2 regions of the Streptomyces sp. NPDC127106 genome follow, and region 1 is predicted to be linked to the other one. Evidence: riboswitches for the same ligand, from Rfam matches in the RefSeq annotation. Region 1 holds a riboswitch; the other holds the start of a gene.

Region 1 (7,274 bases):
GTAGGTGATCAGCAGCTCCCGGTAGGCGAGGAGCCCGCGCACGATGTTCTTCGACAGCTCCGTCCGGTCGACGCGGACGATCGTCTTGCGGTCCCCGATCTCGGCGCGCAGTCCCGCCAGCCGGTCGTCGACCTCCGGCCGGTGCGCGAGCCGGCGCAGCTCGTCGCCGTCCACGCCCAGCGGGTACACGGCGACGTCGGTGCGCCGGTGCCGGACCGGGCCGCGCATCGCCTTCTGCACGTACCGCTCGCCGCCCGTCCCCGCGGGCATGAGCGGATCGGCGATGCCGCGCTCGTCCTCCAGGTGGGCGCAGCTGAGGAAGGCGTGCGCCCAGGCCCAGGTGTGGAAGCCGAGCAGGTCGGCGCCGAGCATGCCCCAGACGAGCTCGCGCCGGATGTCGTCGGGCAGCATGTCGAGGAATTCCCACGACGCCCACGGCGTGTGCGTGAAGTGGGCGATCCGCAGGTCGGGCCGCAGCTCGCGCAGCAGCCCCGGCACGAGCGCCAGGTGGTAGTCCTGGACGAGCACGCAGGCGTCCTGGGCCGCCTCCTCGGCCAGTGCCCGTGCGAAGGCCCGGTTGTAGCCGGTGTACGCCGCCCACTGGCGCCGGAAGGCGGCGTCGAAGACGGGGGTGCGGGGGATGTCGTACAGGTGGTGGTGGGTGAACCAGAGCACCGAGTTCGCGATGCCGTTGTAGGCGGCGTCGTACACGGCCGGGTCGATGTCCAGCATGCGCACGCCGGGTTCGGCGACGCCGCGGCGGACGGCCTCGCGGTCCGCGTCCGACAGGGCGGCGCAGATCCACAGCGCGTCGGGCTGCTCGGCGAGAGCGGCGGACAGGCCGGAGACGAGGCCGCCCCCGCCGCGCCGGGCGCCGAGGGTGCCGTCGGCATCGAGGGCGTAGGAGAGCGGTCCGCGGTTGGCTGCGACGAGAACGTGGGAAGCCATGCGGCGAACCTAGCCCGGCCCGCCCCGCCTCAAACGTCCGTTCTCACCCCGGTGTGCCCCCTGACGCGCCCCTGACACCGTCCCCCTGACACCGTCGTGCCGCCCGCCGTCAGGCGACGCGCCGGACCGCGTACTCCTCGATCTCGGTCATCGGCGGCCGCTCCTCGGTGTCCACGGCGTGCGTGCGCGGCACGAACCCGCCCGGGCCGCGCTCGAACTGCGTCAGCACGGGCCGTACCAGGTGCCCGCGCGAGAGCCGCAGCTGCGCCGTCCGGTAGATCGCCGCGGCCATCCGGCCGAGTGCCTGCCCGTCCTGGTGGCGGTGGAGCCGTACGCCGACGTCCACCTGGGCGAGGGCGTCCAGCCCGACCGTGTGGAGCGCGTCGACCAGCAGGCCCAGCTCGACGCCGTAGCCGACGGGGAACGGCAGCCGCTCCAGCAGCGAGCGGCGGACGGCGTACTCGCCGCCCAGCGGCTGGACGAAGCCGGCCAGCTGCGGCCAGTGCAGGTTGAGCAGGGGCCGGGCGACGAGCTCGGTGACCCGGCCGCCCTGTCCGGGGGCGTCGCCGAGCGGCCGGTCGTACATCGCCTTGACGAACTGCACGTCCGGCTCGGTCAGCAGCGGGCCGACGATCCCGGTGACGAAGGCGGCCGAGAAGTCCCGCAGGTCCGCGTCGACGAAGCAGACGACGTCGCCGGTGGTGGCGAGCAGCGAGCGCCACAGCACCTCGCCCTTGCCGGGCAGGGCCGGGATGCGGGGCAGGATCGCGTCGCGGTGGACCACGCGGGCGCCGGCCTTCGCGGCGACCTCGGCGGTGCGGTCGGTGGAGCCGGAGTCGACGACCACCAGTTCGTCGACGAGCGGGAAGGCCGGCCGTTCGACGAGATCGCGCCGGATGACCTCGACGATCGCGCCGACCGTCGCCTCCTCGTCGAGCGCGGGCAGGACGACGCTGACCGTCGTGCCCGACGCCCGTTTCGCGGCGAGGAGCTGGTCGAGCGGTCGGTCGGCAACGGACCAGGAGCGGTCCGCGAGCCAGCGCTCCACCTCTTCCAGCACGTTCGGCACTCCCTGTTCCTTCGGCTGCGTGACCGGCTGTTCCGGCTCAAAAGCGATCCATCTCGCGCATCGGACAGCCGTCTCAACTGCCCGAGCCTTCGGTTACAGTCTTGAACAACGCGAAGGACCGCCGCATGCCGGGGGTCCCGCGGACAAACGCGTCGGCGCGCCACGAGCGCGCGGACCGGCGCCATACCGCTCATCCAGAGGGGCAGAGGGACACGGCCCGTTGAAGCCCCGGCAACCCTCCAGTCGGTTTCCCGCGCCTGCGTGCAGCAGCAGCGAGGTCCCCGGCTAGGGAAGGTGCCAATTCCGTCTCATGGCGAAATGCGCCATGGGGAAGATGAGGAGAAAGGGCCTCGCCATCATGGCTGCACAGACCGTTGCCACCCCTGCCGCCGTACCCTCCGACGCCGCGCCCTCCGTCGACCTCGGTCCCGCCTCGGCCCTGTCGTGTCGGGAGTGCGGTACCCGTTTCGAGCTCGGCCCGGTCTTCGCGTGCGTCGAGTGCTTCGGCCCGCTGGAGGTCGCGTACGCGTTCCCGGCCGGCACCGGGTCGTCCGAAGACGCCGAGGCCCTGCGCGCCGCGATCGAGGCCGGTCCGAACAACATCTGGCGGTACGCGCCGCTGCTGCCCGTCCCCGCCGACGTGGCCGCCAAGCCCAGCCTGAACCCGGGCTTCACCCAGCTCGTCGACGCCGAGAACCTGGCCAAGGAGCTCGGCGTCACCGGCAAGCTGTACGTCAAGGACGACTCCGGCAACCCGACGCACTCCTTCAAGGACCGCGTCGTCGCGATCGCCGTCGAGGCCGCCCGCGCCTTCGGCTTCACCACGCTCTCCTGCTCCTCCACCGGCAACCTGGCCGGCGCCGTCGGCGCAGCCGCCGCCCGGGCCGGCTTCCGCTCCTGCGTGTTCATCCCGCACGACCTGGAGCAGGGCAAGGTCGTCATGGCCGGCGTGTACGGCGGCGACCTGGTCGGCATCGAGGGCAACTACGACGACGTGAACCGCTTCTGCTCGGAGCTCATCGGCGACCCGCTGGGCGAGGGCTGGGGCTTCGTCAACGTGAACCTGCGCCCGTACTACGGCGAGGGCTCCAAGACGCTCGCGTACGAGATCTGCGAGCAGCTCGGCTGGCGGCTCCCCGACCAGATCGTCGTCCCGATCGCCTCCGGCTCCCAGCTGACGAAGATCGACAAGGGTCTGCAGGAGCTGATCAAGCTCGGCCTGGTCGAGGACAAGCCGTACAAGATCTTCGGCGCGCAGGCCGAGGGCTGCTCCCCGGTGTCCACCGCCTTCAAGGCCGGCCACGACGTGGTGCGCCCGCAGAAGCCGAACACGATCGCCAAGTCGCTCGCCATCGGCAACCCGGCCGACGGCCCCTACGTGCTGGACATCGCGCGCCGCACCGGCGGCTACGTCGAGGACGTGACGGACGAGCAGGTCGTCGAGGCCATCAAGATCCTGGCCCGGACCGAGGGCATCTTCGCCGAGACCGCGGGCGGCGTGACCGTCGGCGTGACGAAGAAGCTGATCGAGAACGGGCAGCTCGACCCCGCGCTGACCACCGTCGTCCTCAACACGGGCGACGGCCTGAAGACCCTGGAGGCGGTGGCCGCGGACAGCGGGCAGACGGCCACCATCCGCCCCAGCCTGGACGCGTTCCGCGCCGCCGGCCTGGCCTGACCATCCCCCGCTCTACCGGAAAGGCAGTAGCGCCATGAGCGTCAACGTCCGCATCCCCACCATCCTGCGCACCTACACCGGCGGCCAGGCCGAGGTCCCGGCCGAGGGCGCGACCCTCGCCGAGGTCATCGCGTCGCTGGAGCAGAACCACCCCGGCATCGCCGCGCGCGTCCTCGACGACCAGGGCAAGCTGCGCCGCTTCGTGAACGTCTACGTGAACGACGACGACGTGCGCTTCGAGGGCGGCCTGCAGGCGGCCACCCCGGACGGTGCGGGCGTCTCGATCATCCCGGCGGTCGCCGGCGGCTGCTGAGGCGTACGCCTGATACGTCGTACCCGGGATTACCCCCTCCGGCATTAAGCGGAGGGGGTAATTCTGCTTGGTTGGGCGCGGTAGAGTTGGGGAAGCCCCCTCCGTTGTTCTTGCCCGCCGCATATGAGCGGGCCCCGCGAGGGGTGACATTGAGTCAATGTGCGCGTGCGGTATGGGGCTTTGGCGCGATATGCCAGGTCCGAGTTGCCCGGGAATACGATAAATTTTCGGCCTATTTCCCTCTTTCGGTGTGACCGGAATTCTCGTCGGATTGACCTGTTGCAGACAGCACCGGTGCAGATACATTCAGCCGCGGTCGAGGCGTTCCGGCGCAAGTTCTGACCCGGGACCGCGAAGTGCGTTCCCGCGCAAGGGCCAGTAATAGGGGAGTTAGGCATGGCTCAGGGCACCGTCAAGTGGTTCAACGCGGAGAAGGGCTACGGCTTCATCGCGGTCGACGGTGGTGCGGATGTGTTCGTCCACTACAGCGCCATCCAGATGGACGGATACCGCACCCTTGAAGAGGGTCAGCGGGTCGAGTTCGAGATCTCGCAGGGCCAGAAGGGCCCGCAGGCGGACATGGTCAAGCTCGCCGTCTGAGACCGGCGCGACCGGCACGACCGGCCACCGACGCGTACACGAGGGTCCACATCCTGAGGAGGGGTGCGGGCCCTTCGTGCGTCCCGGGCCGCACGCGGCCGACAGCCCGTCCGGCGAGCCGGCTCCGGCGTCCGGCATCCGGCGCCGTCCCGCGGCGGGTGCCCGGCGGCGTGGCCGGGGATGCCCGAAGCCGCTTGCACTCGCGGGGGTCGAGTGCTAATCATTGGCGTTAGCACTCTCCCGCGGAGAGTGCTACTACACGGGACCGGGTCGGTGAGGCCCGCAGCGTCCGGCGGGAAGGAACCGCCGGGCACGCAGGCCGTCCGTCGCGGGCGCAGGCGCGGTCCGGAGCAATCCACCCTCCCCGCGCGCCTAGCGGCGCAGGGGGAACCCCAGTCCTGGAGGACCACTTCAGATGGCCAAGATCATTGCGTTCGACGAGGAGGCCCGGCGCGGTCTCGAGCGCGGCATGAACCAGCTCGCCGACGCCGTCAAGGTCACCCTTGGCCCCAAGGGTCGCAACGTCGTCCTTGAGAAGAAGTGGGGCGCCCCCACGATCACCAACGATGGTGTCTCCATCGCCAAGGAGATCGAGCTCGAGGACCCGTACGAGAAGATCGGCGCCGAGCTGGTCAAGGAAGTCGCCAAGAAGACGGACGACGTCGCGGGCGACGGTACGACCACCGCCACCGTCCTGGCCCAGGCGCTCGTCCGCGAGGGCCTGCGCAACGTGGCCGCCGGCGCCAACCCGATGGCCCTCAAGCGCGGCATCGAGAAGGCCGTCGAGGCCGTCTCCGGCGCCCTGCTGGAGCAGGCGAAGGATGTCGAGACCAAGGAGCAGATCGCTTCCACGGCCTCCATCTCCGCCGCCGACACCCAGATCGGCGAGCTGATCGCCGAGGCCATGGACAAGGTCGGCAAGGAAGGCGTCATCACCGTCGAGGAGTCCCAGACCTTCGGTCTGGAGCTGGAGCTCACCGAGGGCATGCGCTTCGACAAGGGCTACATCTCGGCGTACTTCGCCACCGACATGGAGCGTATGGAGGCGTCCCTCGACGACCCGTACCTCCTGATCGTCAACTCCAAGGTCAGCAACGTGAAGGACCTCCTTCCGCTGCTGGAGAAGGTCATGCAGTCCGGCAAGCCGCTGCTGATCATCGCCGAGGACGTCGAGGGCGAGGCCCTGTCGACCCTGGTCGTCAACAAGATCCGCGGCACCTTCAAGTCCGTCGCCGTCAAGGCCCCGGGCTTCGGCGACCGCCGCAAGGCCATGCTCGGCGACATCGCCATCCTCACGGGCGGCACGGTCATCTCCGAGGAGGTCGGCCTCAAGCTGGAGAACGCCGGCCTGGACCTGCTGGGCCGCGCCCGCAAGGTCGTCATCACCAAGGACGAGACCACCATCGTCGACGGTGCCGGTGACAGCGACCAGGTTGCCGGTCGCGTCAACCAGATCCGCGCCGAGATCGAGAACTCCGACTCGGACTACGACCGCGAGAAGCTGCAGGAGCGCCTCGCGAAGCTGGCCGGCGGCGTGGCCGTCATCAAGGCCGGTGCCGCGACCGAGGTCGAGCTCAAGGAGCGCAAGCACCGCATCGAGGACGCCGTCCGCAACGCGAAGGCCGCCGTCGAGGAGGGCATCGTCGCCGGTGGTGGCGTGGCCCTGCTGCAGGCCTCCTCGGTCTTCGAGAAGCTGGAGCTGGAGGGCGACGAGGCCACCGGTGCCGCCGCCGTCAAGCTGGCCCTCGAGGCCCCGCTGAAGCAGATCTCCGTCAACGCCGGCCTCGAGGGCGGCGTCGTGGTGGAGAAGGTGCGCAACCTGACCCCGGGCCACGGCCTGAACGCCGCGACCGGCGAGTACGTCGACATGATCGCCGAGGGCATCATCGACCCGGCGAAGGTCACCCGCTCCGCCCTGCAGAACGCCGCGTCGATCGCCGCGCTGTTCCTGACCACCGAGGCCGTCATCGCCGACAAGCCGGAGAAGGCCGCCGCCGCTCCGGGCGGCATGCCGGGCGGTGACATGGACTTCTGATCGGCCCCGCGCTGATCGGCTGTTCTCGACCGAGGGCGGCACCCCTTCCCCAGGGAAGGCGTGCCGCCCTCGGGCGTTTCACGCCCCGGAGGCGAACCCGGTGGTTTCGAGCGCGAACCCGAACGGCTCCGGGACGTCCAGGGGCTTGCCGAAGGAAACCGTCTGCCGGGAGCGGTAGCCGTGCGGGGAGGGGTCGGAGAAGCAGGTGATCTCCGCGTCCTGCACGTCGACGACCAGGTAGACGGGTACCAGGCGGCCGTAGACTTCCAGCTTCTCCGCCCAGTCCGCGTCCCTGGTGGAGACGGAGGTGAACTCCGCGACCAGGGACAGGGCGGCGGCGTCAGCGTGGCGCCCGTCCTCTTTGAAGGCGGCCTCGTCGGCCACGAAGAGCTCGGGCCCGTACGCTCGCGCGACTGCCGGGAACCGGAACAGGAAGGGCGCAATGTCTGCCACGTGCCCTTCGGGCGCGTGGGCCCCGAGCTGCTCGCGCAGTACCCGCATGGGGCGGTAGTAACGCAGCTCGGACCACGGTGACACGACGATCTTCCCCCGGATGAGCTCGGCCTTGAAGCCGTCTGGCGTGTTCATCTCCTCGACGGTGCGCAGGAGGTCTTCGAACGTCGGCGGCGGC
Region 2 (7,274 bases), on a different contig from region 1:
GCATGATCGTAAAGTGGCGGGCCGTGCGCGAGGCCGCCCGGGGCCCGGTGGTCACCCACGCACTGATCGCCGCCTGCTGCGTGGTGTTCCTGCTCGGTCCCGCCTCCGGCCTGAACCCGGCGTACGGGACCGGCGAACGGCTGGTGGAGACGGGGACCGCCTACTTCCGGCGCTGGGGCGTGGTCCCGGACGAGCTCTTCGGGGGCTCCGCCCGGGCGCTGCTGACGCCGCTGACGGCCCTGTTCGTCCACGGCAGCTGGCTGCACCTGCTCGGCAACCTGCTCTTCCTCCACGTCTTCGGTGCGATGACGGAGGAGCGGATGGGCCGCGCGGCCTTCCTCTGCTTCTACATCGGCACGGGCTACCTCGCGCTGGCGGCGTACGCGGCGGCCAACGCCTCCTCCGGGGAGACGCTCGTCGGGGCGTCCGGCGCGATCTCGGCGGTACTGGGCGCGTTCCTGTACCTGTTCCCGCGCGCCCGGGTGACGAGCCTCTTCCCGTTCCTGTTCTTCCTGCCGCTGCGGTTCCCCGCCCGGCTCGTCCTGCTGTTCTGGTTCGCCCTGCAGTGGGTGGCCGCGCACCGCGCGGACAGCGGGCCCGGCGTGGCGTACCTGGCGCACCTGGTGGGCTTCTCCCTCGGCTTCGTCCACGCGTGGGTGCGTTACCGGCGTGCGACTAGAGTGAGGCGACCAGCGACGGCCACCGAGGGAGACAGCCAGCCATGATCACCGCGATCGTGCTCATCAAGACCAGCGTGGACCGCATCCCCGAGATCGCCGAGTCCATCGCGGCGCTGGAGAACGTCAGCGAGGTCTACTCCGTCACGGGCACGTACGACCTCATCGCCCTGGTGCGCGTGAACCGCCACGACGACCTGGCGGACATCATCCCGGGCCGCATCAGCAAGATCCCCGGCGTGGAGGCGACGGACACCCACGTGGCGTTCCGCACCTACTCCCAGCACGACCTGGAAGCGGCCTTCGCCATCGGCCTGGACGCCTAGCCGCCCCTGCCGCCGCCGGAGCCCCCGCCCGCCGGCCGCGCCCCGGCGTCAGAGCCGCGGCAGGGCCTCCCCGGGGTCTTCCGGGCCCGGCAGCGGCCGGCCCTCCGCACAGGCCAGGGCGGTGGCCACCGGGTCCCCGTACGTCGTGTGCCTCATGGTCACCGACCGTGTCACACGGCCGGGACGCAGCGGCCCTCCTCCGTGCGGTACTGCCACTGCGCGCCCTCGGTGACGAGCTCCCGGACCGCGCGGACGAACCGCTCCACGTGCTCGTCGGGGGTCCCGGCGCCGAAGCTCACCCGGATCGCGTTCAGCGACCTCCCCCGCCCCGCGGCCGGGGGGACCCCCACCTCGCTCCGCCCGCCCGGCTCCCCCTCCGGGGCCCCGCACGCGCCGGGCTCCTGCGGGGCGCTGCCGAGCAGGGTGCGCACCAGCGGATGGGCGCAGAACAGGCCGTCGCGGACCCCGATGCCGTACTCGGCCGACAGGGCGGCGGCGAAGTGGGAGCTGTTCCAGCCCTCCACCACGAAGGAGAGGACGCCGACGCGCGGGGCGTCGTCCCCGAACAGGGAGAGGATCCGCACCTGCGGGATGCCGGCGAGGCCCGCGCGGACCTGTGCGATCAGCTCGTGTTCGCGGGCGACGAGCCGGTCGAAGCCGGCCTCGGTCAGGGCGCGGCAGGCGGAGGCGATGGCGTAGACGCCGATGACGTTGGGGGATCCGGCCTCGTGGCGGGCGGCCGTGGTGTGCCACTCGACGTCGACGCCGCCGTCCTCGCGGCGGGCGACCGTCCGCGAGGCGCCGCCGCCGGCCAGGTAGGGCCGGGCCTGCTGCAGCCAGTCGGCCCGTCCGGCCAGCACGCCCGAGCCGAAGGGCGCGTACAGCTTGTGCCCGGAGAAGGCCACCCAGTCCACGTCGAGGTCCTGGACGGAGACGGGGTGGTGCGGGGCCAGCTGGGCGGCGTCGAGGACGATCCGGGCGCCGTGGGCGTGCGCCGCGGCGGCGAGCTCGCGCACCGGCCACAGCTCACCGGTGACGTTGGACGCCCCCGTGACGCAGACCAGCGCCGCACCGTGGACGTCCCGGTCCGCGAGGGCCCGCTCCAGGGCGGCCACGGCCTCCTCGGGGCTGCGCGGGGCGTCGAGGTACGTGACCTGCGCACCGTCCCAGGGCAGCAGCGAGGCGTGGTGCTCGGTCTCGAAGACGAAGACGCGGCAGTCGGCCGGGAGAGCGGCGGCGAGCAGGTTGAGGGAGTCGGTGGTGGACCGGGTGAAGACCACCTGGTCGGAGGGGCGGCAGTCCAGGAACGCGGCGACCGCGGCCCGGCTCTGCTCGAAGAGGTCGGTGGAGAGCTGCGAGAGGTAGCCCGCCCCGCGGTGCACGCTGCCGTAGTAGGGGGCGTACGCGGCCACGTCGTCCCAGACGCGCTGGAGGGCGGGGGCGCTGGCGGCGTAGTCGAGGGCCGCGTAGGTGACCTCGCCACCCGTGACGAGCGGGACGGTGACGTCCCGGCCGAGGACCGGGAGCGGCCCGGCACAGGCGGCGGAAGCGGCACCGCCCGCGCAGGCGGCGGAAGCGGCCGAGGCGGTCTCGACGGAGGCGGTAGCGGTCGCGGTGGCGGCGTTCAGGAATGCGGACATGGCGGTATCTCCCGGCGGGCAGCGGAACGGCTTCGGATGTCACCCGTCCGCGGGTACGGCGCTGCGGCCGGCCGGGGGACGGGGAGGAATGCCTCGGAGCACGGGCCTGGGCGCACACGGCTGCCCGGGTACGCGGAGGGAAGGGACCCTGGTCCGAGGGGTGGAGAAGGGGCGGAGCCGCCCTATCGCATTCGCTTGCTCACGGAAAACGCTCCTCGAGGACCAGGACCCCTGGTGTCGAGGGATCCGCGCTTGCCGCGGACCTCGCTGCCCGCGGCCTGGTCATCACCCGGGGCACCCCGCCACGGAAGGAGGGTTGCCGGACAGCAAGCCGGGGCCAAAACGCTGTCACTCGTGACCTGGTCAGTCATCCTGCCACAAGATCCCGCACGCACAAGACCCCGGTCCGTATGCCGGACCGGGGTCTTGGCCGAAAAAGATCTCTCAGGTCAGGCGTTGCTGGCGGCCACCCACCGCTCCAGGGCGGCCTGCGCCGCGCCCGAGTCGATGGCCTCCGCGGCCCGCTCGACGCCCGCCCGGATCTGCTCCTCCAGGGATCCGCTGCCCGGGTCGACGGCCACCAGGGCGGCGGCCGAGTTCAGCAGCACCGCGTCCCGCACCGGGCCGGTCTCACCGGCCAGCACCCGCCGCGCGACGTCCGCGTTGTACGAGGCGTCCGCGCCCCGCAGCTCCACGACGTCCACGAGGCCGATGCCCACGTCGCGCGGGTCGAAGGCCTGCTCCTGCACCCGCCCCTCGCGGACCCACCACACCCGGGACGTGGCCGTCGTGGTCAGCTCGTCCAGGCCGTCGTCCCCGCGGAACACCAGGGCCGAGGAGCCGCGCTCCGCCAGCACGCCCGCGACGATGGGGGCCATCCGGGCGTCGGCGACGCCGGTGGCCTGCGCCCGGACCCGGGCCGGATTGGTCAGCGGGCCCAGGAAGTTGAAGGTGGTCCGGATGCCCAGTTCGCGGCGGGCCGGGGCCACGTGCCGCAGCGCCGGGTGGAACTTCACCGCGAAGCAGAAGGTGATGCCGGCCTCCTCGGCCACCCGGGCCACCCGGGCCGGGGTGAGGTCCAGGTTGACGCCCAGCTTCTCCAGCACGTCGGAGGCCCCGCTCGCCGAGGACGCGGCCCGGTTGCCGTGCTTGACCACCTTGGCGCCGGTACCGGCCACCACGATCGAGGACATGGTCGAGATGTTCACGGTCTTGGCCCCGTCGCCGCCGGTGCCGACGATGTCCACCGTCCGGCCGGGCACCTCGATCAGGTTGGCGTGCGCGTACATGGCCCGCACCAGGCCGTTGATCTCCTCGACCGTCTCCCCCTTGGCCCGCAGGGCGACCGCGAAACCGGCGATCTGGGCGTCGGTGGCCTCCCCCCGCATGATCCGGTCCATGGCCCACGCCGTGTCGTCGGCGTGCAGGTCCCGGCCCGAGAGCAGCGCGTCCAGTACGGCCGGCCAGGACCGGGCCGCCACGCTGTCGCCGCCTGCCGGGGTCACAACGTTCATGGTCCGCTCCTGAGGGTCCACAGTCGAATGGGAAGGCCTTCAGCCTATCCAGGCCGGACAGACGGCGAAGAGCCCCGTCCAGACCCTGGACGGGGCTCTTGCCGTGGGCGACACCGGGACTGACCGAAATCAGACCCTCACGCGGGATCAGTGGTGGCCGTGGCCGCTCTGGATCTCCTTGAACTCCTCCACCGTGGGCTTCGGAATCTGGTTGCCCTCGCCGTACATGCCCTGGCTGAGCTTGGCGCGGAGCTTCTCCGACATCTTGACCTTGCGCTCGACGCCGTTCTCGTCGACCGTCGGGCCGAGCTCCAGCGGCTTGTACTGCTCGTGCGCGGTGAGCGTGTGCAGCTTGGCCTGGTCCAGGGTCTCGTGGACCTCGATGAACTCACCGTGCGGCAGCCGCTTGATGATGCCGGTCTCACGACCGTGCAGCACCTTGTCGTGGTCCCGGCGCTGCAGGCCGAGGCAGATGCGCTTGGTGACGATGAACGCGATCACCGGGACGGCGAAGAAGCCGATCCGCACGAACCAGGTGATGTTGTTGATCGAGAGGTGGAAGTACTGCGCGAACATGTCGTTGCCACCGCCGACCAGGAGCACGATGTACTCCGCGATCCAGGCGACACCGAAGGCCGTGCGGGTCGGGGCGTTGCGCGGGCGGTCCAGGATGTGGTGCTCGCGCTTGTCGCCGGTGACCCAGGACTCGATGAACGGCCACACCGCGATCGCGCCGAGGACCAGCGGGAAGAGCACCAGCGGGATGAACACGCCCAGGACGAGCGTGTGGCCCCACAGGTTGATCTCCCAGCCCGGCATGGCACGGATCAGGCCTTCCGGCATACCCATGTACCAGTCGGGCTGCGCACCGGTGGACACGTGGTCCGGGCGGTACGGGCCGAGCGCCCAGATCGGGTTGATCGAGGCGATCGCCGCGATGGCCGCGATGACACCGAAGACCAGGAAGAAGAAGCCTCCGGCCTTGGCCATGTAGACCGGCAGCAGCGGCATGCCGACGACGTTGTTGTTCGTCTTGCCGGGGCCCGCGAACTGGGTGTGCTTGTGGTAGAAGACCAGGATCAGGTGGGCCACCAGCAGGCCCATCATGATGCCGGGCAGCAGCAGGATGTGGATCGAGTAGAACCGGGCGACGAAGTCGCCGCCGGGGAACTCGCCGCCGAAGAGGAAGAACGAGATGTACGTGCCGACGACCGGCACGGACAGGATCGCGCCCTCCATGAAGCGGACACCGGTGCCCGAGAGCAGGTCGTCCGGCAGGGAGTAACCGGTGAAACCGGTGAACATGCCGAGGACCAGCAGCAGGAAGCCGAAGACCCAGTTGACCTCACGCGGCTTGCGGAACGCGCCGGTGAAGAAGACGCGCATCATGTGCACGACCATGCCGGCGACGAAGATCAGCGCGGCCCAGTGGTGGATCTGCCGGATGAGCAGACCACCGCGGACGTCGAAGCTGATCTCCAGTGTCGAGGCGAACGCCTCGGACATCCGGACGCCCTGCATCGGCACGTACGAGCCGTGGTACACGACCTCGTTCATGCTCGGGTGGAAGAACAGCGTCAGGTACACACCCGTGAGGATGATGATGATGAAGCTGTAGAGGCAGACCTCACCCAGCATGAAGGACCAGTGGTCCGGGAAGATCTTGCGCATGTTCGCCTTGGCGAGGCTGTAGATGCCCAGGCGGCCATCCGCCCAGTCAGCCACGCGCTCGCCGGCGGGCGCCTTGCGCTTCCCCGCCGCGCCAGCGGCTGATGTGTTCGAAGTGGCGGTACTCATCCGCGCTCCCAGAATGCAGGACCGACGGGCTCCTCGAAGTCGCCGTGCGCCTCAAGGAAGCCTTCGCGGTTCACGCCGATCCGCAGCTGCGGAAGCGCGTGGCCGGCGGGTCCGAAGACGACGCGACCGCCGTCGGAGAGGTCGAAGGTGGACTGGTGGCACGGGCAGAGCACGTGGTGCGTCTGCTGCTCGTACAGGCTGATCGGGCAGCCGACGTGGGTGCAGATCTTCGAGTAGGCGACGATGCCGTCGTGGGACCACTCGAGTTCCTGCTTGTCCTTGATGTCCTCCGGCTTGATCCGGACGATCATCAGGGCGGCCTTGGCGATCTCGTTGTTGAAGTCGTGCGCGTCCTCCTCCAGGCCCTCGGGCATGACGAAGGTGAGCGAACCGACCGGGACGTCCTCGGGACGCAGCGGCTCCATCGTGTTCTGGTTGATGAGCAGCTTGCCCTTGGCCCACAGGGTGTGGCGCAGCTTGTCCTCGGGCAGCGGACCGAGGTCGCGCATGATCACGACGGCGGACAGCGGCAGCATGGCCAGCGCGCCGAGCATCGTGTTGCGGATCAGCGGACGGCGGGCGATGCCCGACTCGTTCGCACCGTCGGCGAAGTCCTGCATGACCTTCGCCTTGACCTCGGGCGAGGCCGCGATCTCGTGGCGGTCGTCGGCGACCTCGACGTCGGACATCAGGGTGCGGGCCCAGTGGACCGCGCCCGCGCCGATGCAGAAGAGGGCCGCGCCCAGGCTCATGCCGAGGGCGAAGTTGAGCGCGCTGATCTTCCCGAGGGGGAAGAGGAACACGATCTTGTCGACCGGGATGACCACGTACGACACGATGAAGGCAACGGTGGCCAGCATCGACACCGTGAAGAGCATCGCCACGGTGCGCTCGGAGCGCCTCGCGGCCCGCTCGTCGATGTCCTGGATGCGCGGCTTGTGGACCGGCAGGCCCGGGTCGGCGAACGGGTCGTCCGCGACCGCTACACCGGCGTGGTGCTCGTCGCCCTGCTCGCTCGGCAGGTGCTTTTCTTCGGGAATGTCTTGGCTACTCATGACTTCTTGGCCTTAGCGGTGTGGGCCGCGACCCAGACGGCGACAGCGATCAGCGCACCCAGACCGAAGATCCAGCCGAACAGGCCCTCCGAGACGGGGCCGAGGCCGCCGAGCTTCAGACCGCCGGGGTTGACCGACTTCTCGCCGTTCACGTTCTGGAGGTACGCGATGATGTCCTTCTTCTGCTTCTCCGGCATCGTGGTGTCGGGGAAGGAGGGCATGTTCTGCGGGCCGGTGAGCATGGCCTCGTAGATGTGCTTCGGCG

The links. A riboswitch is a leader RNA that binds a small molecule or an ion and turns the genes downstream of it on or off. The one in region 1 is predicted to bind S-adenosylmethionine.
Region 2: another riboswitch for S-adenosylmethionine. It lies ahead of ACFVGY_RS17340 (aminotransferase class V-fold PLP-dependent enzyme); the one in region 1 lies ahead of thrC (threonine synthase).

What each region holds. Positions count from the first base shown of each region.
Region 1 is NZ_JBHXTC010000034.1:76,185-83,458, reverse strand. Features, by position in the region: gene ACFVGY_RS25385 (trehalose-6-phosphate synthase) at 1-948, opposite strand, end outside; gene ACFVGY_RS25380 (glucosyl-3-phosphoglycerate synthase) at 1,058-2,008, opposite strand; SAM riboswitch class I at 2,205-2,358, shown strand; gene thrC (threonine synthase) at 2,376-3,695, shown strand; gene ACFVGY_RS25370 (MoaD/ThiS family protein) at 3,730-4,008, shown strand; gene ACFVGY_RS25365 (cold-shock protein) at 4,405-4,608, shown strand; gene groL (chaperonin GroEL) at 5,024-6,643, shown strand; gene ACFVGY_RS25355 (Uma2 family endonuclease) at 6,722-7,274, opposite strand, start outside.
Region 2 is NZ_JBHXTC010000018.1:7,163-14,436, forward strand. Features, by position in the region: gene ACFVGY_RS17330 (rhomboid family intramembrane serine protease) at 3-725, shown strand; gene ACFVGY_RS17335 (Lrp/AsnC family transcriptional regulator) at 722-1,003, shown strand; gene ACFVGY_RS17340 (aminotransferase class V-fold PLP-dependent enzyme) at 1,174-2,643, opposite strand; SAM riboswitch class IV at 2,887-3,003, opposite strand; gene trpD (anthranilate phosphoribosyltransferase) at 3,093-4,157, opposite strand; gene ACFVGY_RS17350 (cytochrome bc complex cytochrome b subunit) at 4,305-5,954, opposite strand; gene ACFVGY_RS17355 (Rieske 2Fe-2S domain-containing protein) at 5,951-7,009, opposite strand; gene ACFVGY_RS17360 (c-type cytochrome) at 7,006-7,274, opposite strand, start outside.